Regions from separate parts of the Telluria mixta genome, predicted to be linked through region 1. Evidence: predicted binding sites of a transcription regulator. Region 1 holds the regulator's gene; each other region holds the start of a gene.
The links. Region 1 encodes LexA, which represses DNA repair genes until DNA is damaged. Its sites were predicted from a motif close to ACTGTATNNNNATACAGT; they were not measured.

Region 1 (5,260 bases):
GAGATCGCCACGGCGGCCGACGGCTATTCGCTGACCCCGGACGCCGTGTTCAAGGCCGTCGCGCAGGTGCACCGCCGCGTGCGCGGCGCGTACGCCGTCATCGCCCAGATCGCCGGCCACGGCCTGCTCGCGTTCCGCGACCCGTTCGGCATCCGCCCGCTGTGCCTCGGCATCAACGAGACCGAGAACGGCCCCGAATACCTGCTCGCCAGCGAGTCCGTCGCGCTGGAAGGCCTGGGCTTCCGCTTCGTGCGCGACATCGCGCCGGGCGAAGCGGTCTGGGTCGATGGCGACAGCCAATTGCACACGCGCCAGTGCGCCGAGAACCCGTCGCTGAATCCGTGCGCGTTCGAATACGTGTACCTGGCCCGCCCGGATTCCGTGATCGACGGCGCCTCCGTGTACGCCACCCGCCTGCGCATGGGCGAATACCTGGCCGAGAAGATCCGCAAGGAGATTCCGGTCGAAGAGATCGACGTCGTGATGCCGATCCCGGATTCGTCCCGTCCGGCCGCCATCCAGCTCGCGCTGAAGCTGGGCGTGGAGTACCGCGAAGGCTTCATCAAGAACCGCTACATCGGCCGCACCTTCATCATGCCGGGCCAGACGATGCGCCGGAAGTCGGTGCGCCAGAAGCTGAACGCGATCGCGTCCGAATTCAAGGACAAGAACGTGCTGCTCGTCGACGACTCCATCGTGCGCGGCACGACGAGCCGCGAGATCGTGCAGATGGCACGCGAATCGGGCGCCCGCAAGGTGTTCTTCGCCTCCGCCGCGCCGCCGGTCCTGTACCCGAACGTGTACGGCATCGACATGCCGACGCGCGACGAGCTGATCGCCCACGGCCGCACCGTCGAGGAAGTGTGCCGCGAGATCACGGCCGACCGCCTCGTCTACCAGGACCTGGACGCGCTGAAGAAGTCGATCTCCGACGTCAACCCGGCCCTGACGAACGTGGAAGCGTCGTGCTTCGACGGCGTCTACGTGACGGGCGACGTCACGCCGGCCTACCTCGACCAGCTGGAGAACGTGCGCCACAAGTCGTCGGGCAAGTCGTCGGAAGACATCGTGCGTACACAACTGAACCTGAACCCGCCCGTCGCGGCGGAATGAGCCCGGACGCCGGCGTAGTGCTGTTCGCGCCGGCGCTGTATTGCATTATCGGGCGCCCAAGGCGCCCGTTTTCATTTCGACACCATGAGCGACAAACCCAACTACGGCTTCACCACCACCATCCTGCACAACGATCGCAAGAAGTCGATCGAGCACAACTCGCTGCATAAGCCGATCCACACGTCGGTCGCCTTCGGCTACACGGACGCGCGCCAGCTCGCGTCCGTCTTCCAGGGCAAGGAACCGGGCTTCCGCTACGGCCGTCAGGGCAACCCCACCGTCAGCGCGCTGGAAGACAAGATCAGCAAGATGGAAGACGGCGTCGCCTCGCTGTGCTTCGGCACCGGCATGGCCGCCATCGGCGCGCTCGCGCAGGCGCTGCTGCGCGCGGGCGACCACGTCGTGTCGTCGTCGTTCCTGTTCGGGAATACCAACAGCCTGTGGAACACGGTGGCCGCGCAGGGCACCGAGGTGTCGTTCGTGGATGCGACCGATGTCGCCAATGTCGAAGCGGCACTGAAGCCGAACACGCGCCTCGTGTTCGTCGAGACGATCGCCAACCCGCGTACGCAGATCGCGGACCTGGCTCGCATCGGCGAGCTGTGCCGTGCGCGCGGCATCCTGTACGTCGTCGACAACACGATGACGACGCCTTACCTGTTCCGTCCGAAGGCGGTCGGCGCGGGCCTCGTCGTGAACTCGCTGACGAAGTCGATCGGCGGCCACGGCATGGCACTGGGCGGCGCGCTGACGGACACGGGCCTGTTCGACTGGTCCGCGTTCCCGAACATCGCCGACAACTTCCGCAAACAGCCGCCGGCCGCGCAAGGCATGGCGCAACTGCGCGCCAAATCGCTGCGTGACTTCGGCGCGTCGCTGGCACCGGAAGCGGCGCACCACATCGCGGTCGGGGCCGAGACGCTCGCGCTGCGCATGGAGCGCACCAGCGCGAACGCGCTGGCGCTGGCGCGCATGCTGGAGGCGGATGAGCGCGTGGCCGCCGTCTACTACCCGGGCCTCGAATCGCATCCGCAGCACAAGCTGGCAAGCGAACAGTTCCGCGCCTACGGTTCGCTGTTCAGCTTCGAGCTGAAAGAGGGGATCGACTGCTTCGACTACCTGAACCGCCTGAAGGTCGCGATTCCGGCGTCGAACCTGGGCGACACGCGCACGCTCGTCATCCCGGTCGCGCACACGATCTTCTTCGAGATGGGCGCGGAGCGCCGCGCCAGCATGGGCATCGCGGAATCGCTGATCCGCGTGTCGGTGGGGATCGAGGATACGGCCGACCTGCTCGCCGATTTTGGCGACGCACTGAACGGTTGAGCGGGCGGGGCGCTGCGGTTATGATCGTCCTGTTCCCAATCACCGATCCGTAGATTGCACGCCCCATGAAGACTGCCCTGTTTTGCGCCGCACTGCTGTGCGGCGGTGTCGCATTCGCCGCCGAGCCCGGCGCCAAATCCCCTGCGAAAGGCGCCGCCGCGAAGCCGGCCGCCGCCGCCCCGTCGTCCGCCAACGCGGCCGCCGAGCAGGCGGAAGCGGACGCATTGTTCGCGAAGAAATCGTATCCGGAAGCGCTGGCGAAATACACGAAGCTGGCGAACGCCGGCAACGTGATGGCCCAGCAGCACCTGGGCGAAATGTATTTCTACGGCGAGGCGGGCAGCGTCGACATGGACAAGGCCGCGCAGTGGTTCCAGAAGGCGGCCGCGAAGGGCAATGCCGTCGCCATCGCGTCGCTCGAGCTGATGAAGCAGCGCGAGGCGCGGCGCGCCGACCTCGACTACTGGATCGCGAAATACGACGGCTCGGACCTGCGCACCAACGACTACCGTTGCCCGGCGCCGCGCTTCCCGGCCATGTCCAAGGTCAACGAGGAAATCGACTATTACAGCGGCAAGATGAAGGACTGGGAAGCCTGCCATAACCGCTGGGTGAAACAGCTGAATGCGTCGCTGCCGCTCACGAAACGGATCCCGGAAGACATCACGAAGCTGATGACGAAGGACGAGACGGAGAAGGCGAACGCGCACCTGAAGGAGGTCGGCGACCGCCTGGCGGAAGACACGAAGGTGGCCGGCCGGCTGGTCATCGCCGACTTCGACGCATGGCGCGCGGGTACCGAGGCCTACGTCAAGGAACACAACGAGATGGTCAAGAACGCACCGCCGCGCGACGACGGCAAGTGATGGCGATGGCAGGAAGACGCCGGAGGCGATAACGCCTTGCTGTATCATTCGGCTCCTGAAAACGAAGTCTGCATATGCTCATCATCACCATCAAACAGGGCAAGGAAAAAAGCCTGCTGTCCGGCGACCCCTGGATTTATCTGTCCGCCATCGAGAAGGTCGAGGGGCGGCCCCAGGAGCGCGGCAAGCCCGGTGTCACGGCGATCGTGCAGTCGTCGGCACGCCAGTTTCTGGCGCGCGCGGCCTACAACGCGAAGTCGCAGATCGCGGCCCGCGTCTGGACCCTGCGCGAGGACGAACCGGTCGATCACGCCATGATGAAGCGTCGCGTGCAGGCTGCGGTCGCGCGGCGCGCCGTTGCCGTGCGTGGCGCCGATCCGCAAGCCCTGGTGCTGGTGATCGACGGCGAAAAAGACGGTCTGCCCGGGCTCATGGTGCACAGCTATGGCGGGACCGCCGGTTACCTGGTGTGCCAGTTCAATGCTGCCGGTGTCGACGCGTGGAAGGTGACCATCGTGCAGGCGCTGCTCGCGGCCACAGGTTGCCCCAACGTATTCGAACGTAGCGACGAGCTGTTGCGCAAAGGGGAGGGGCTACCTGTCATCTGGCGTGCCCTGGCCGGCGACGAGCCGCCGCAGCGCCTGATGGTACGTGACGGCAGCCGGCTGCTGCCGACCGATATCCGTACCGGTTTCGTCTATCCGCGCTGAGCGAAGGATAAAACGACAAGGCCCGCATGACGCGGGCCTGTGTGCAGGTGGAAGCTTAGTGCCAGGACCGCAGCAGTCCGACCGCCAGGCCTTCCAGTGCGAACTCGTCGGCCTGCGGATCGACGGTGATCACGGAAAAGTCCGGGTTTTCCGGCAGCAGTTCGATCGTGGTACCGGTCTTGCGGTAGCGCTTGACCGTCACTTCGTCGCCGATGCGGGCCACGACGATCTGGCCGTTCTTCGCGCTGTCGACCTTCTTGACGGCGAGGAAGTCGCCATCGCAGATGCCGGCGTCGCGCATCGACCAGCCCCTGACCTTCAGCAGGAAGTCGGGCTTGCTCGAGAACATGGCCGGGTCGACGGAATAGGTCGCTTCGACGTGTTCCTGGGCGAGGATGGGCGAGCCCGCGGCGACGCGGCCGACGAGCGGCAGCGACATCAGGTTCGGCGGAATCGGCGGTACGAAGGCAGGCACCGCGGCAGCAGCGGCAGCCTTGGATTCGACGGACTGGCCGACGAGGCGGATACCGCGCGAGGTACCCGGGGAAATTTCGATCGCGCCTTTACGCGCAAGGGCCTGCAGGTGTTCCTCGGCGGCGTTGGCCGAGCGGAAGCCAAGCTCCTGGGCGATTTCGGCGCGGGTCGGCGGGAAGCCCGTGTTGTCGATGGCTTCCTTGATCAGGTTGAGGATCTGTTCTTGCCGTGCGGTGAGCTTAAGCATGTTTGTCTTCGTTGGTACGGGGTCAGACTGTATTTTTGTACAGTATTGCGCCGCGCGCAAGGGGATTTCAAAGTTTTTTTGCGGTGCGGTACGCAGTGCACGTCTACAACCTTTTGCGGTGCGGTACGCAGCGCACGTCCAACGTTTTTCGCAGCGCCACGCACTGCGTGCCGCTGCCCCATTGAGCACTTGACGGTTTTGCTGTTATAATGTTGGGCTTTCCCTTCCCACACTCGTCTTGACGCCGAGGTGGGCATTTGTTTAAACGTCCTTAAGGAGTGTTTCATGCGTCATTATGAAATCGTGTTTATCGTCCACCCGGACCAGAGCGAGCAGGTCCCGGCGATGATCGAACGCTACAAGACCACGGTCACCTCGCGCGGCGGCAACATCCACCGCGTCGAAGATTGGGGCCGTCGTCAAATGGCTTACCAGATCCAGAAGCTGCCGAAGGCACACTACATCTGCCTGAACATCGAGTGCGACAACGAGACCCTGGTCGAGCTGGAAACCGCATTCAAATT
Region 2 (5,260 bases), 1.2 Mb from region 1:
AGGCGCTGATGCGCTGGAACCACCCCACGCGCGGCATCGTGTCGCCGGGCGAATTCCTGCCGTTCGCCGAAGAGAACGGCCTGATGCTGCCGATCTCGGACTGGATGATCGGCGCCCTGTGCCGCGACATGCTGCAGTGGAAGAACATCGGCAACCAGGTGCGGCTGTCGCTGAACCTGTCGCCGCAATACCTCGACCGCGGCGATTTCTACGAAAAGATGCGCAACGCGCTGCTGCGCTACGGGATCGCGCCGAGCCAGATCGAAGTCGAGATCACCGAGAACATCTGCATCCGCAACCCGCAGCACGCGATCGAGCAGCTCAACAAACTCGGCCAGCTGGGCGTCTCCGTCGCGATCGACGACTTCGGCACCGGCTATTCGTCGCTGGCCTACCTGCACCGCTTCCCGGTCCACACGATCAAGATCGACCAGTCGTTCGTCAAGGAGATCCACGACGAACACGGGCACTATCCGGTCGTCCTGGCCATCATCTCGATCGCGCGCGGCCTGGGCCTGAACCTGATCGCGGAAGGCGTCGAGACCGACTCGCAGGCACGCTACCTGCGCGCCAACGGCTGCCTGACGATGCAGGGCTACCTGTACCACCGCCCGATGCCGCTCGGCCGCTTCATCGACGTGCTGCGTACGCAGGGGCTGCCGGCGGGTGCGTCGAACGTACTCGCCTTCCAGGCCTGATGCGTTATGACCCCCAGCGAGATCGACGCTCGCCACACCGCTGAGTTCCTGCGGGTGAAGGCGCTGGCCGAGCGCGGCGTCGCCACGGCCCAGCACAGCCTGGGCTTCATGTACGTGAACGGCCAGGGCGTGCCGCGCAATTTCGAGCTTGCCGTCGCGTGGTACCGCATGGCCGCCAGCAGCGGCCTCGAACAGGCGCAGTACAACCTCGGCGTGATGTACCAGAAGGGGCAAGGCGTGGCGCAGGACCTGGGCCAGGCGTTGTACTGGTACCGGCAAGCCGCGGAGCAGGGCTACGTGCAGGCCCAGTACAACCTGGGCTGGCTGTATGCGAAAGGGCAGGGCACGCCAGCCGACGTGCACGAGGCGCTGCACTGGTTTAACAAGGCCGCCGAACAGGGCGATCCCGGCGCCCAGCACAATCTCGGCATGATGTACGAGGGCGGCAAGGGCGTCGCGCAGGACGTCGCGCTGGCCGTCGAGTGGTATCGCAAGGCCGCCGAACAGAATTACGCCCGCTCACAGTTCAATCTCGCGCTCCGGTACGACAGCGGCCAGGGCATCGCGCGCGACGTGCAGCAGGCCATCCACTGGTTCCGCAAGGCTGCGGAGCAGGGCTATGCGCCGGCCCAGTTCAACCTGGGCCTCCGCTACGACAAGGGCCAGGACCTGCCGCAGGACAGCGAGAAGGCGATCCTGTGGTATGGCCGCGCGGGAGAACAGGGCCACGCCAGCTCGCAATTCAACCTCGCGCTGATCTACGATGCCGGCCACGGCGTCGCGCGCGATCGGCAGCTGGCGCTGGCCTGGTTCCGGCGCGCGGCCGAGCAGGGGCACGCTGCTGCGCAGGACAACCTGGGCCTGCGTTACGAAATGGGGACAATGAGCGGCCAGGGTGTCGAGCAGGATCACGCACAGGCCGCGCACTGGTATGCCCTCGCGGCGGCGCAAGGCTTCGCGGGCGCGCAGTACCATCTGGGCCAACTGTATGACGCGGGCCACGGTGTGGCGCAGGATCCGTCGATCGCGCTGGACTGGTATCGCAAGGCCGCGGAGCAGGGCCACCTGCGCGCGCAGTTCGATCTCGCGCTGCGTTTTGAAAGCGGCAACGGCGTGCAGCAGGACGAGCGCGAAGCCGCGTACTGGTACCGCAAGGCAGCCGACCAGGAGTACGCGCCCGCGCAGTACGCGCTGGGCCAACTGCTGGACCGCGACGACACGGGAACGGTCGATCCGCGCCAGGCAACGATGTGGTACCGCAAGGCGGCCGAGCAGGGCCACGCGCTCGCGCAGTTCGCGCTGGGCCTGCGCCACGACAGCGGTCACGGCGCCGAGCGCGATTACGAGGCCGCCCATTTCTGGTACCTGTGCGCCGCGCGCCAGGGCCACGCGCGCGCCCAGTTCAACCTCGGCGTGATGTATGCGGCGGGGCAGGGCGTGCCGCTCGATCTCGTCGAAGCCTATGCATGGCTGCACCGCGCGGGCGCCGCAGGTATCGCACCTGCCGCCGGTTACATCCGGCGCGTGGCGGCGCGCATGGAACCTGCGTTGCTGGCGCAGGCCAACGGTTACATAGGTGCGGCGTAGCGCAGCGTACGCGCGAGGAAGGTTTCGATCGCGACCGAACTCGCCGTCGGCGCGCTCAGGTGCGGGCAGTGGCCCACGTTGTCGATGACCTGCAGCGTGCTGTGCGCCAGGTGCTCGTGCAGCCACTCGCCCACTTCGCGCGGCACGATCAAATCGTCGCTGCATTGCAGGATCAGGGCGGGGACCGTGGAGCGCTCCACCTCGGCGCGGATATCGGTCTGGAAGGTCACGCGCGCGAAATGCTTGGCGATGGCAGGGTCGTTGCGGCAGAAGCTGCGCGTCAGTTCCTGGCCCAGTTCCGGGCGGTTGGGCGCGCCCATGATCGCAGGCGCCATCTTGCGCGACCAGTCGATGAAGTTGGCCTCCATCGCCTGCAGCAGGCCGTCTATGTCTTCGCGGTTGAAGCCGCCGATGTAGTCGTCGTCGTTGATGTAGCAGGGCGACGGTCCGACGAGCACCTGGGCCACGAAGCGCTCCGGTGCGGCCACCGTCGCCAGCAGCGCGATCGACGCGCCCACCGAGTGGCCGACGACGACGGTCGGGCCGGCCACGCAGGCATCGAGCACGTCCAGCAAGTCGGCCACGTGGCCGTGCAGGCTGGCGTACTTCGTGCGGTCGTAGGCCGCCCAGTCGGAGAGGCCGCTGCCCGTCAGGTCGTACAGCACGACGCGGAAGCGCTCGGCAAACGCCGGCGCCACAAAACGCCACATCGTCTGGTCGCAACCGAAACCGTGCACGAACACCATCGTCGTGGACCCGGTGCCGATGACGTGGACGTTGTTGCGGAACTGTACAGACATGGCAAATCCTGGTCGAAGCGTGAAGCAATCCATCGATATTACCATTGTGAAATCAAAGCCAGATGAACGCACTTTGATCTGGCGCAAACCCTGCAACAGTGCGTTCGCGCACGGCACGGCGGGGTCGATTCGCGATATACTGTTCATATATACAGTATTTATCCCACGATGGAACTCAAAGACAAGCTCGAGATCCTGGCCGATGCAGCCAAGTACGACGCGTCCTGCGCCAGCAGCGGCGCGCCCAGGCGCGATTCCGTCGACAAGGACGGGCTGGGGGCGACGAACGGCATGGGCATCTGCCACAGCTATACGCCGGACGGGCGCTGCGTGTCGCTGCTCAAGATCCTGCTGACGAACTTCTGCGTCTACGATTGCCAGTACTGCGTGAACCGGCGCACGTCGAACGTGCCGCGCGCCCGTTTTTCCGTCGACGAGGTCGTGAAGCTCACGCGCGATTTTTACCTGCGCAACTACATCGACGGCCTGTTCCTCAGCTCCGGCATCATCCAGTCGAGCGACTACACGATGGAGCAACTGGTGGAGGTCGCGCGCCGCCTGCGCGAAGAGCACCAGTTCCGCGGCTATATCCATCTGAAAACGATCCCGGATGCCGATCCGCGCCTCATCGAGCTGGCCGGCCGCTATGCCGACCGCCTGTCGGTGAACATCGAGCTGCCCACGCAGGACAGCGTGACGAAGCTCGCGCCCGAAAAGAACGTCCACACGATCAAGCTGGCGATGGGTTCCATCCGCACGAAGCTGGACGAAAAGGACGACCACCCCAAGGCGCCCACGTTCGCGCCGGCGGGGCAGAGCACGCAGATGATCGTCGGCGCGGATGCCAGCGACGACCAGACGATCCTGAATACCGCGCAGACGCTGTACGGCAGCTACAAGCTGAAACGCGTGTATTACTCGGCCTTCAGCCCGATCCCGCAAAGCCCGTCCAGCGTGCCGTCCGCGCCGCCGCCGCTGCTGCGCGAGCACCGGCTGTATCAAGCCGACTTCCTGTTGCGCGGCTATGGCTTCACGGCGAAGGAGCTGATGCCGCAGGCCGGCAACCTGGCGCTGGACATCGACCCCAAGCTGGGCTGGGCGCTCGCGAACCGCGACCACTTCCCGCTCGACCTGAACCGCGCGGACGAGTCCATGATCGCGCGCGTGCCGGGTATCGGACTGCGCACCGCGAAGCGCCTGATCGATCTGCGGCGGCTGCGGCGCATCCGCTGGGAAGACCTGTCGCGCCTGCGCTGCAGCCTGAAAAAGCTGGCGCCGTTCGTGATCACGGCGGACTACAGGCCGGCGCAGGGCGCCGCATCGACCGACCTGCTGCGGCGTAACCTGGCCGACGCCCCGCAGCAGATGAACCTGTGGCCGGAACTGCAGGCGGCGTGATGACTGCGGATGCGCTGGTCCGGACAGGGCAGCCGGTGCTGGTCGAGACGTTCGCGGAGTGGCGCGAAGCGGCGCGCGAACTGCTCGTCCACGGCATACCGCCCGACCAGGTGACGTGGGGCGCGCCGCACATGGGCGACCTGCTGGCGGGCGGCGACCTGTTCACGGGTGCGCCGGCCGCCGCCGGGGCACCGCATAATCCTTCCATACCGCCGACCGAGCCTTTGCACCCTGCGCCGCACATCCCGCGTTCGCTGATGGAGATGCTGCAGTCGGCCGCCTGCTGCCGCGTGCCGGACCGCTGGGCTTTCCTGTACCGCGTGATCTGGCGCTGGCAGCAGGGCGAGCACGACGTGCAGTCGCCGGCCGACGAGGATGGCGCACGGCTGCACGCGATGGTAAAGGCGGTCCACCGCGAGGAACACGACATGCATGCCTACATCCGCTTCCGCGAGCGCCCGGAAGAAGCCGGCCCGCCGCGCTTCGTCGCCTGGTACGAGCCGCGCCACGACGTGCTGCCCCAGGTCGCCGAGCATTTTATTTCCCGCATGGGCAAGGTCAGCTGGATGATCGCCACACCGGAGGCGAGCGTCCTGTGGGATGGCCAGACGCTGCACAATACCGGACCACTCGTGCGCGATGCGGCCGACCTCGAAGACACTGGCGAGGCCCTGTGGCTGACGTATTACCGCAGCGTGTTCAACCCCGCCCGCCTGAACACGAACGTGATGCACCAGCATATCCAATCGGACCGGTGGAAGAACCTGCCGGAGGCGA
Region 3 (5,260 bases), 190 kb from region 1:
GCGCGGCCTGGACCATCTGCGCGGTGAGGGAGTGCGGGTCGGGGTGGGCGTGTACCAGTAAGACTGTCTTCATCTTGTGCTCCTTGATTGTCGATGGAGACCATTCTGGCGATGATCGTCATGGCCGGGAATGCCAGCCGGCTTTTGGGGTAGTATCCAAAAAATGGATATCAAGCGATTGGACTTCAACCTGCTCGTGACGCTGGACGCGCTGCTGGCCGAGCGCAGCGTGAGCCGCGCCGCGCAGCGCCTGAACCTGAGCCAGCCCGCGCTCAGTGCCCAGCTGGCGCGTCTGCGCGAGATGCTGGGCGACCCATTGTTCGTGCCGAGCCACCGCGGCATGACGCCCACGCCGCTGGCCCTCGGCCTGCAGGCGCCGCTGGCGGCGGCCCTCGCGCAGCTGCGCGACGTGGTGACGTCGGCACGCGCCTTCGATCCCGCGCGCGACGAGTTCACGGTCCACGTGGCGTGCTCGGACTACGTGCAATCGGCCTTGCTGCTCGACTTCACGCTCGCGCTGCGCGAGGAAGCGCCCGGCCTGCGCATCGCCCTGCGCGCGGCCGATGCCGCGCGCCTGGAAGCGCAGATGGAAAAGGGAGACGTCGACCTCGCGGTGCTGACGCCGGAAGGCATCGCGGAGTCTCTCCGTTCGCGCCCGCTGTTCGAGGAGCGCTACGTCTTCATCGCGCGGCGTGGCCACCCGGCGCTGCGCCGCCCGCTGGATACGCAGCGGTTCTGCGAACTCGAACACGTGATGGTCTCGCCGCGTGGCGGCAGTTTCACGACGCCGGTCGACGAGGTGCTCGATGCGCAGGGCCTGCGGCGCCGCGTCGTCATATCGGCGTCGACGTTCCACTCGGTGCTGGACCTGGTCGAACGGTCCGACCTCGTCGCCCTCGTGCCGGCCCGGATGGTGGAAGGGCGCCCCAATCGCCTGCGCGTCCTGGCCCCGCCGCTTCCGGTGCCCGGCTTCGCGATCCACATGGCCTGGCATAACCGCAACCACGGCGACGCGGCGCAGCGCTGGGTGCGGGAGCGGCTGGTGGCGTTCGCGCGTGACACGTGAATCCGTTTGTTGGTGGACTTTCGATAATTGCTGTATCTTATGGTTGCGGGAAGCCGGATGATTGCCCGCCTTGCGCCTGCCTTTTCCTGGCGGCCCCGTTCCCTTTCGTCATCCGGCTTTCCACGCACCGAGTTGCCCGGCCCGCGCATCACAAGACAACCTCAAGGCTGGAGAGAACCGCAATGAACGATGCAATCGCCTACGATATGGATGACGCGGTGGCGGCCATGGAAGTGCTTCATGCCGCGCTGACGTTCGATCTGAACGAGCTGGAAACCAAAATCCTCGCACTGGGCCATCCGGTGACCGCCGTGCCGGAGCCCGACAATGAAGACCTGGCCGACTATTACGCGGCCCGCGCTTCCTTGCACAGCGGGCTGGCCAGTATTGCCGAAGTGCTTGCATGGATCCAGTGTAAAACCGAAGACGATCCGGAAGGCGACGTCGCTGTCGCCATTCAACCGTTACCGACACTGCGTGGCTGCTCGATCCATTGAATGCCGCGGCGCCGTTTCACGCATGCGTGAGCGGATACAGGATGAGTCCCACTGCCGCGGCCGCGGCAATGATGACCGGTTCCTGTAGCTTCTTGTAACGCCACAGCAGCGCGACCGTGACGGCCGCCAGCAGCACGGAAGGGAGGTCCGTGATGGAGCGTTTCGCCAGCACCACGACCGATCCCGTGATCGCGCCCACCGCGGCGGCGGTGATGCCGTCGACGAAGGCCACCACGCCGGGCAGCTTGCCGTAGCGCTTGAAATACGGCGCGGGGAGGATCGTGAACAGGTAGCAGGGAATGAAGGTCGCGAGTGCCGCCACCGTCGCGCCGCCGAACCCCGCGATCAGGTAACCGATGAACCCGACCGTGATCACGACCGGCCCCGGCGTGATCATCGCGACCGCGACCGCATCGACGAACTGCTTTTCGTTGAGCCAGTGGTGTTCGGTCACGACGCCGCCGTACAGGAAGGGCACGATCGCCAGGCCCGAGCCGAACACGAACGTGCCGGCCTTGGCGAAAAAGACGCCGATCTGCGCCAGCAGGGACGGGTCCGCGCTTCCCGCCAGACTGGCCGCCAGCGGCAGCTCGGCGATGGAAACGGCGCCGAGCGTGCCCCTGCGCGCCCATCCCGGCGGCGCCCGCAGCAGCCAGACCAGCACACCGCCGGCGATCAATAGCCAGGCCACTTCGGACTCGGTCGCGATCGTGACCGCGGCCAGCGTCAGGTACACCGCCCACAGCAGCTTGTCCCGGCCCAGCGTCTTGACGGTGAGCTTCTTCGCGCTCATCGCGATGATGCCGGTGACCGCCGCGCCCACGCCGTAAAAGACCGCCTGCATCCAGGAGATGCCGCCGAAGCGCACGTATGCCCAGCCCAGCGCGACGACCATCACGAAGGACGGCAGCACGAAGGCGAGGCCGGCCAAGGTGGCGCCGAGGATGCGGTAGTGAACATAGCCGAGGTAGATCCCGAGCTGGGCCGCCAGCGGGCCGGGCGCGAGCTGGGCCAGCGCGAGGCCTTCTTTGTAGTCGGCAGCGGAGATCCAGCCGCGTTCTTCGACCAGGTCGCGCTGCATGTAGCCGACCAGTGCCACCGGGCCGCCGAAGCCGAGGGTGCCGAGCCGCAGCATGTACGCGACCATCTGCCAGAGGGTGTATTGAGGAGTCATGTCGGATGCCTGGTCGAGAAATGGGCGTACAGCCCGTCGAGGATGGGGGTGACGTGCGCCAGCAGGTCGTCGTCGTCGCGCGCGTGCCGGCGCAGTCCGGCCAGCACCGCTTCGAAACCGGCGGCTTCGGCGACGAAGCCGGTGCCGATGTCCAGCACGTGGACCAGCGCGCCGACGCGCACCAGTCCCGCGTCCTGGTCGAGGCCGAAGCTGGCCAGCAGCACTTCGAAGGTGACCTTGTCGCCGACGTGGCTGAAGGCGGCACCGTCGAAATCGAATCCGAGCGCATCCGGCGGACAATCGCCCGGCGTCTCCAGCCACAGGAAGCGCGCATCGCGGTCGATGTGGCGCCGGACCAGCCAGGCGCTGGCGACCCGGTCGACCCACAGGTGCCTGCGCGTGGCCCACGTGCGGGCACGGTACGCGGCTGGATCGAGCCGGGGAATCGGGACGTCGACGGCGTGCGGTTCATCCGGCGACAGCACCTTGTCGGCGAGGGCAGTGAACTCACGCCAGGCCTGTTCGCACCGGGCGCTGGCTTCGCCGGGAAAATAATCGGTCGCGCGCAGCGCATCGTAGTCGCGCCGCAGTTTGCGCAGTTGTTTGTTGACGTCCTGCGGTGTCGAGGTCGGGATGGATGTGCCGGCGTCCGCGAGCAGGCCGACGAAATCCGCGTACTCCTGCCGGCGGTCGAACAGGCTCCGGTAACGCTGTTCGTCGGCGGCGTCGACGGGGCCGGCCTGCAGCAACCAGGCCGTGCCGCCTTCGCGGATGGTCTCGTCGCCCAGGCCGGCGAGCTGCGCGCGCAGTGTCTCCGTGTCGGGGAGGAGATAGACGCCATCCCGCAGCGCGCCGCACCCGAGCGCCTTCAGGGCGCGCCAGATGCGCATGCGTGCGGTGGCACTGCTGGTCGGTAAGGTGACGACGAGCAGGATCCAGTGTGGGGTTCGGTCGCTCATGCCGGAATATTATCATTGTGTAGCGAGAGTTACATAATTTGTAGAGACCGATAGATAAGTGAAAGGTTTTTTTGTTCATAGTCTGGCATTCAAGAAGATCAACCTTGCCAAAACCTGATGGGAATAGTACTGTATGTTTATACAGTATTTCTTCGCATCAAACATGACTTGCTCAGGTTCAATATCTGCAGCGCCGGAAGCCTTGCATCCGTCGCTCTGGCTTGCCTCGCAGCTGGCGCGTAGCGACACGCGCTGCATCGATACCGGCCATCCCACGCTGTCGGCCCAGTTGCCGGGCAGCGGCTGGCCGACAGGGACGCTCATCGACCTGTTGCTGCAACAGCCCGGCATCGGCGAGATGCGCCTGCTGCGTCCCGCGCTGGCGGCCGTGGCGCACCGGCGCATCGTGCTGCTGCAGCCTCCGCATCCGCCGCAGGCGCTGGCGATGGCGGCGCTCGGGGTGCCGCCTTCGCAACTGATCTGGGTGCGCGCGACCCGCACGGCGGACGCGTTGTGGGCGGCGGAACAGGTGCTGCGCAGCGGCAGTTGCGGCGCGCTGCTGTTCTGGCAGAACAACATCCGCGCCGACAATCTGCGTCGCCTGCACCTGGCCGCGCAGGCGGGGGAAACCCTGTTCTTCATGATGCGGCCGCTGGCGGCCGGGCAGGACGCCTCGCCGGCACCGCTGCGCCTGTCCCTGCGGCCGCAGGCGGGCGGCATCGAGATCGGTTTCGTCAAACGCCGCGGACCGCAGCGCGACGCGACCCTGTTTCTTCCATTGACCTCTTACCTGCCCAATCGCCATGCGCCTGTGGATCGCACTGCACCTGCCCCGGTTGCCGCTGGAGGTGTTTACACCGAGCTGGTCCACTGACACCGGCACTGACGTTGGCACCGTGGTCCTCGACCAGGAGCGCGTGCTCGTGGCCTCGCAGGTCGCGCAGGATGCCGGCGTGCGCACCGGCATGCGCCGCGGCGGCGTGCTGATGCTGCTGCCGGATGCCCGCATCCACGAACGCGCGCCGACGCTGGAGGCGGACGCGCGCCAGGCCGTGGCGCTGGCCCTGCTGCAGTACACGCCGCAGGTCGCGGAAGGGGAGGAATCGACCCTGCTGATGGACGTGGGCGCGAGCCTGCGCCTGTTCGGCGGTATCCGCGCGCTGTGCCGGCGCGTACACGCGAACATGCGCGCGCTGGGCTTCACGGCCTCGCTCGCGTGCGCGCCCACCGCGCGCGGCGCGTGGCTGCTGGCGCGCGCGAACGCGGGCCGCGCCGTGCGCATGGAAGCGCTGCTGCGCCGGCTCGACCGGCTGGCCGTCCTCCTGATGCCGCCGGCGCGCCCGTACGCGGCCTGGTTCGACGGCATCGGCTGCCACACGCTGGGCGACCTGCGCCGCCTGCCGCGCCCGGGCCTGCAGCGGCGCTGCGGCCGCGAGCTGCTCGACCTGCTCGACGCCGCCTATGGCCTCGTGCCGGAGCTGTACGAATGGATATCTCCGCCGGAAACCTTCCGCGCGCGCCTGGAACTGTATGACCGCATCGACGACGCCGACCTGCTGCTGGC
Region 4 (5,260 bases), 160 kb from region 1:
CATGCTGGCCATGCTGCTGGAGGCGGCGGGGCACCGCGTCTCGGTCGAGCACGAGCCGCAGCGCGCGCTCGAACGCGCGCGCGCGGAGCGGCCGCAGGCCTGCCTCATCGACATCGGCCTGCCGGACATGGACGGCAACATGCTGGCGCAGCGCCTGCGCGCCGACCCGGCCACCGCCGGCGCGCTGCTCGTCGCCACGACGGGCTATGGCCAGGACAGCGACCGCCGCCGCTCGCTGGCCGCCGGCTTCGACCACCACCTCGTCAAGCCGCTCGATTTGCAGGAGTTATACGCGATCCTCGACGCGTCCGTTCCGGGCTGAGTAGAATGCCTGCCATCCAACAGCCCAAAAGGAAAACAGGATGAGCTCCATTCCGCTCCCCACTTACGATGACGTCGTCCAGGCGGCATCCCGGATCGCCGGCGTCGCCAACCGCACCCCGGTGCTCACGTCGCGTACCGTCGACGACGCCTTCGGCGCCCAGGTCTTTTTCAAGTGCGAGAACATGCAGCGCATGGGCGCCTTCAAGTTCCGCGGCGCGTACAACGCGCTGATGAAGTTCTCGCCCGAGCAGCGCCGCGCCGGGGTCGTCGCGTTCTCGTCGGGGAACCACGCGCAGGCCATCGCGCTGTCGGCAAAACTGCTCGGCATCCCCGCCACGATCGTGATGCCGCAGGACGCCCCCGCCGCCAAGGTCGCCGCCACGCGGGGCTACGGCGGCAACGTCGTCATGTACGACCGCTACACGGAAGACCGCGAACAGATCGGCCGCGACCTCGCGCAGAAGCACGGCCTCACCCTGATCCCGCCGTACGACCACCCGGACGTGATCGCGGGGCAGGGCACGGCCGCGAAGGAATTGTTCGAGGAAGTGGGCCCGCTGGACGCGTTCTTCGTGTGCCTGGGCGGCGGCGGGCTGCTGTCCGGCTCCGCGCTGGCCACGCGCGCGTTGTCTCCGTCCTGCCGCCTGTACGGCGTGGAACCGGAGGCCGGCAACGACGGCCAGCAATCGTTCCGTTCGGGCGCCATTGTGCACATCGACACCCCGCAGACCATCGCCGACGGCGCCCAGACCCAGCACCTGGGCAACCTGACGTTCCCGATCATCCGGCGCGACGTCGACGACATCCTGACGGCCACCGACGACGAACTGGTGCAATGCATGCGCTTCTTTGCCGAGCGCATGAAGATCGTCGTGGAGCCGACCGGCTGTCTCGGCTTCGCGGCGGCGCGGCGCATGCAGGAAGAATTGCGCGGCAAGAAGGTGGGGATTCTCGTCAGCGGCGGCAATATCGACCTTGCAAAGCTGAGCGGCTTCCTGGCCGGCTGACAAATCTCAAACCGGGGTCAGAGCCCGATTTTGGGAAATTTCCAAAATCCGGGCTCTGACCCCGGTGTTAAAAAAACTTTTGAAGACGGTGTCGATTTCGTGATGCCCCGTTCGTCGTAGGCATGTGGCATCCACTTTCACCCAACACTAGGAGGCATCATGAACAAGCAGATCTTCGTCAACCTGGCCGTCAAGGACCTGGACAAATCCAAGGCGTTCTTCGAGGCGCTGGGCTATACGTTCAATCCCCAGTTCACCAACGAGAGCGGCGCGTGCATGGTGATCGCGGACGGCAGTATCTACGCGATGCTGCTGACGGAACCGTTCTTCAAGACGTTCGTCGACAAGCCCATCGTGCAGGCGAAGGAAGCGACGGAGGTCCTCGTCTGCCTGAGCTGCGAGAGCCGCGAGGAGGTGGATGCGCTGGTGGCGAAAGCCGTTGCTGCCGGCGGCCGCGCGCCGCGGCCGCCGCAGGATCACGGCTTCATGTATGGCCACGGGTTCGAAGACCTCGATGGCCATATCTGGGAACTGGCCTGGATGGCGCCCCAGGCCTGACTTATTGCATCGAGTGCAGGCCGATGATGTTGCCCTCGGTATCTTCGACGAGGGCGATGTGGCCGTACTGCCCGATCGAGAACTTGTCCTTGAAGATGCGCCCGCCGTTCGCGGCGGCGCGCGCCGCTTCGACGGCGCAGTCGGCACAGCTGAAATAGACGATCGTGCTGTTGCCGCCCGCCTTGCAGCCTTCCATCTTGACGATAGATCCGGCCGCGCCGCCGGCATTCGGGTCGCCCGTGAAGGCCCACATCTCCAGGCCGGAGGCATCGCCTTCCGGCGCGAGGTTGTCCAGTTTTGCTTCGAACACGGCTTCATAGAAAGCGCGGGCGCGCTTCATGTCGTCCACATAGATTTCGAACCAGCCTACGACGTTCCGTTCCATTTCGGTCTCCTTGATGAAGTGGGTTGGGGGTACAACACCTGCAGTTAATACCTGTCATTCAAGACGTTTCCACTGCGCCGCCGACGAGGATGGCGCCGCCTTCCCTGCGCGTGCGGATCAGGCATTCGCCGCCCGTCGCGCGGCCCTGGCGCAGCCGGATGCCGAGGCCGAGCAGTGCCGTCAGCGCACCGGCCGCGACGCCCGTCGCGCTGTCTTCCAGCCGCGGGTCGAGGTGGTTGAAGTTGCGGCCCTCGAACGTGCCGTCGTCCCGGCGGCACCACGCGTAGATGCCGTTGATGCCGGCGTCCTTGCTCCACGCGGCGATGCGCGCGAGGTCGGGCGCGAGGCCATACAACGCGTCCGTATCGGCCACCTTGACGAGCAGCTTGGGACTCCCGACCGACGCCACGCGCGGCGGCGTGGCCAGCGACGCCACCGGCACGCCCAGCAGTTCGGCAGCCGTGCCGACCGTGATGTCTTGCGCTGCCACCTGCTGCGGGGACAGCCGCACGAAATAATCATCGCCGCCGCGCACCAGTTCCAGTGGTTGTCCCTCGATCGCCGTGCGCACGGCGATCGGGCCCGCATGCGGCGCGCGCGCGAACAGCACGGCCGCCACGGCCAGCGTCGCGTGAAGGCACAGCGGGCTGCGCTTGTGCGGGTAGTAGTAATCGACTGATAGCGCACCGTCCGCACCGGCATCGATGAAGACGCAGGTCGTGTCGCGCGCGCGGGCAAGCGCCAGGCGGGCGTCGGGATCGTGGTCGCCGTCCTCGATGACGAGGGCCGGGTTGCCGGTACCCGGGCGGGCACCGAAGCAGCGCAGGGAATGGATGTGCATATTTGGCAAGGACGGGGTCGTCAGCTATACTGGGTTTATATACAGTATTTCATAATACACTATTTTGACTAAAAAACCATGTCAGATCTTCCGCCAACCCGCTTGATGCCGCCTACGTTTGATCCTCATCTCGGCGCGGCGGCGGGGTTGCCGGCGTACGCGGAATTGTTTTGCCTGTCGAACTTTTCGTTCCTGCAAGGCGCGTCGCATGCGGAAGAACTGGTGGACCGCGCCGTACAGCTGGGCTACACGGCGCTGGCGCTGACGGACGAGTGCTCGCTGGCCGGCGTCGTGCGCGCGCATGCGGAAGCGAAGCGGGCCAGGCTGCCGTTCATCGTCGGCGCGCATTTTCATTTGCAGCATCCGGATGGCAGCAGGGCGTTGTCGTTGTTGCTGCTGGCCCAGAACCGCAACGGCTACGGCAACCTGTCGGAGATGATCACGCTGGGCCGCACGCGCAGCGAGAAGGGCACGTACCGGCTGCATCCGTCCGACTTCGACGCGCCGCCCGAAGGTCTCGAGCACCTGCGCGGCATGCCGGACTGCCTGGCGATCCTGCTGCCCGCGTACCCGGGCCATATGCCGGACGACGTCGACCGCCTGCACCGGCAGGCCGCGTGGCTGGCGCAGACGTTTCCCGGCCGCGCGTGGCTCGGCCTGACGCTGTTGCATCGCGCGTTCGACGACGCGCACCGCGCCACCATCGAGGAAGTGGCGTGGCAGCACGGCATGCGCATCGTCGCGTGCGGCCACGTGACGATGCACGTCCGCTCGCGCAAGCCGCTGCAGGACACGATGACGGCCATCCGCGCCGGCAAGCCCGTGGCGCAATGCGGCTACCAGCTCGCGCCGAACGCGGAGCAGCACCTGCGCTCGCGCGTGCGCCTCGCGAACATCTATCCGCGCGCGGCACTGGACGAGACGGTGCGCATCGCGCGCCTGTGCACGTTCTCGCTGGAAGAGCTGCGCTACGAATACCCGGACGAAGTCGTCCCGGCCGGCCACACGGCCGCGAGCTACCTGCGCGAACAGACGTGGATCGGCGCGCACCGGCGCTTCACGGAAGGCATCCCCGCGAAGGTCCAGGCGCAGATCGAATACGAACTCGCGCTGATCGCCGAGATGCGCTACGAGCACTACTTCCTCACCGTGTATGACATCGTGCGCTACGCGCGCTCGCAACAGATCCTGTGCCAGGGCCGCGGGTCGGCGGCCAATTCCGCCGTGTGCTACTGCCTGGGCATCACGGAAGTCGATCCGGCGCGGGGCAACCTGCTGTTCGAGCGTTTCATCTCCAAGGAGCGGAACGAGCCGCCCGACATCGACGTCGACTTCGAGCACCAGCGCCGCGAGGAAGTCATCCAGTACATCTACCGCAAATACGGGCGCACGCGGGCGGCGCTGGCGGCCGTCGTCATCAGCTACCGGCCGAAAAGCGCGCTGCGCGACAGCGGCCGCGCGCTCGGCGTGGACCTCGCCATCGTCGACAAGGTCTGCAAGCAGCACCACTGGTTCGACAGCAAGGCCGACCTCCTGAACCGCCTGGCCGAGAGCGGGCTCGATCGGGAGGCGCCGCTGTCGCAGCAATGGGCATCGCTGGCGCAGCGCCTGCTCGGCTTTCCGCGCCATCTGTCGCAGCATCCGGGCGGGTTCGTGATGGCGCGCGGGCAGTTGTCGCGCCTCGTCCCCATCGAGAACGCGACGATGGAGGACCGCAGCGTGATCCAGTGGGACAAGGACGACCTCGAGGAACTGGGCCTCATGAAGGTCGACGTGCTGGCGCTCGGCATGCTGTCGATGCTGCGCCGCGGGTTCGAACTGGTCGGCCTGCGCCACGGCACGACGTTCGAGATGCAGGACATCCCGCACGAGGACCCGGCCACCTACGCGATGATCCGCCGCGCGGACACGGTCGGCGTCTTCCAGATCGAATCGCGCGCGCAAATGAGCATGCTGCCGCGGATGAAGCCGAAGACGTTCTACGACCTCGTGATCCAGGTCGCGATCGTGCGCCCCGGCCCGATCCAGGGCGGCATGGTCCATCCTTACCTGCAGCGGCGCGAGCAGAAGGAGCCCGTCGTGTACCCCAGCCCGGACATGAAGGTCGCGCTGGAACGCACGCTGGGCGTGCCGATCTTCCAGGAG

Region 2: the regulator LexA is predicted to act here: its motif matches at 3,224-3,241, upstream of P0M04_RS11370 (putative DNA modification/repair radical SAM protein).
Region 3: the regulator LexA is predicted to act here: its motif matches at 3,825-3,842, upstream of imuA (translesion DNA synthesis-associated protein ImuA).
Region 4: the regulator LexA is predicted to act here: its motif matches at 3,144-3,161, upstream of P0M04_RS16055 (error-prone DNA polymerase).

The regions. Positions count from the first base shown of each region.
Region 1 is NZ_CP119520.1:3,758,440-3,763,699, forward strand. Features, by position in the region: gene purF (amidophosphoribosyltransferase) at 1-1,113, shown strand, start outside; gene P0M04_RS16705 (cystathionine gamma-synthase family protein) at 1,198-2,439, shown strand; gene P0M04_RS16710 (tetratricopeptide repeat protein) at 2,505-3,305, shown strand; gene P0M04_RS16715 (class I SAM-dependent rRNA methyltransferase) at 3,380-4,015, shown strand; gene lexA (transcriptional repressor LexA) at 4,071-4,736, opposite strand; gene rpsF (30S ribosomal protein S6) at 5,022-5,260, shown strand, end outside.
Region 2 is NZ_CP119520.1:2,551,048-2,556,307, forward strand. Features, by position in the region: gene P0M04_RS11355 (putative bifunctional diguanylate cyclase/phosphodiesterase) at 1-698, shown strand, start outside; gene P0M04_RS11360 (SEL1-like repeat protein) at 705-2,285, shown strand; gene P0M04_RS11365 (alpha/beta fold hydrolase) at 2,267-3,085, opposite strand; gene P0M04_RS11370 (putative DNA modification/repair radical SAM protein) at 3,254-4,483, shown strand; gene P0M04_RS11375 (UdgX family uracil-DNA binding protein) at 4,483-5,260, shown strand, end outside.
Region 3 is NZ_CP119520.1:3,566,390-3,571,649, forward strand. Features, by position in the region: gene P0M04_RS15885 (NAD(P)H-dependent oxidoreductase) at 1-73, opposite strand, end outside; gene P0M04_RS15890 (LysR family transcriptional regulator) at 164-1,066, shown strand; gene P0M04_RS15895 (hypothetical protein) at 1,249-1,563, shown strand; gene P0M04_RS15900 (chromate transporter) at 1,580-2,737, opposite strand; gene P0M04_RS15905 (chromate resistance protein ChrB domain-containing protein) at 2,734-3,696, opposite strand; gene imuA (translesion DNA synthesis-associated protein ImuA) at 3,860-4,570, shown strand; gene P0M04_RS15915 (Y-family DNA polymerase) at 4,500-5,260, shown strand, end outside.
Region 4 is NZ_CP119520.1:3,596,878-3,602,137, forward strand. Features, by position in the region: gene P0M04_RS16030 (hybrid sensor histidine kinase/response regulator) at 1-322, shown strand, start outside; gene P0M04_RS16035 (threo-3-hydroxy-L-aspartate ammonia-lyase) at 363-1,331, shown strand; gene P0M04_RS16040 (VOC family protein) at 1,491-1,889, shown strand; gene P0M04_RS16045 (VOC family protein) at 1,891-2,274, opposite strand; gene P0M04_RS16050 (PhzF family phenazine biosynthesis protein) at 2,333-3,115, opposite strand; gene P0M04_RS16055 (error-prone DNA polymerase) at 3,221-5,260, shown strand, end outside.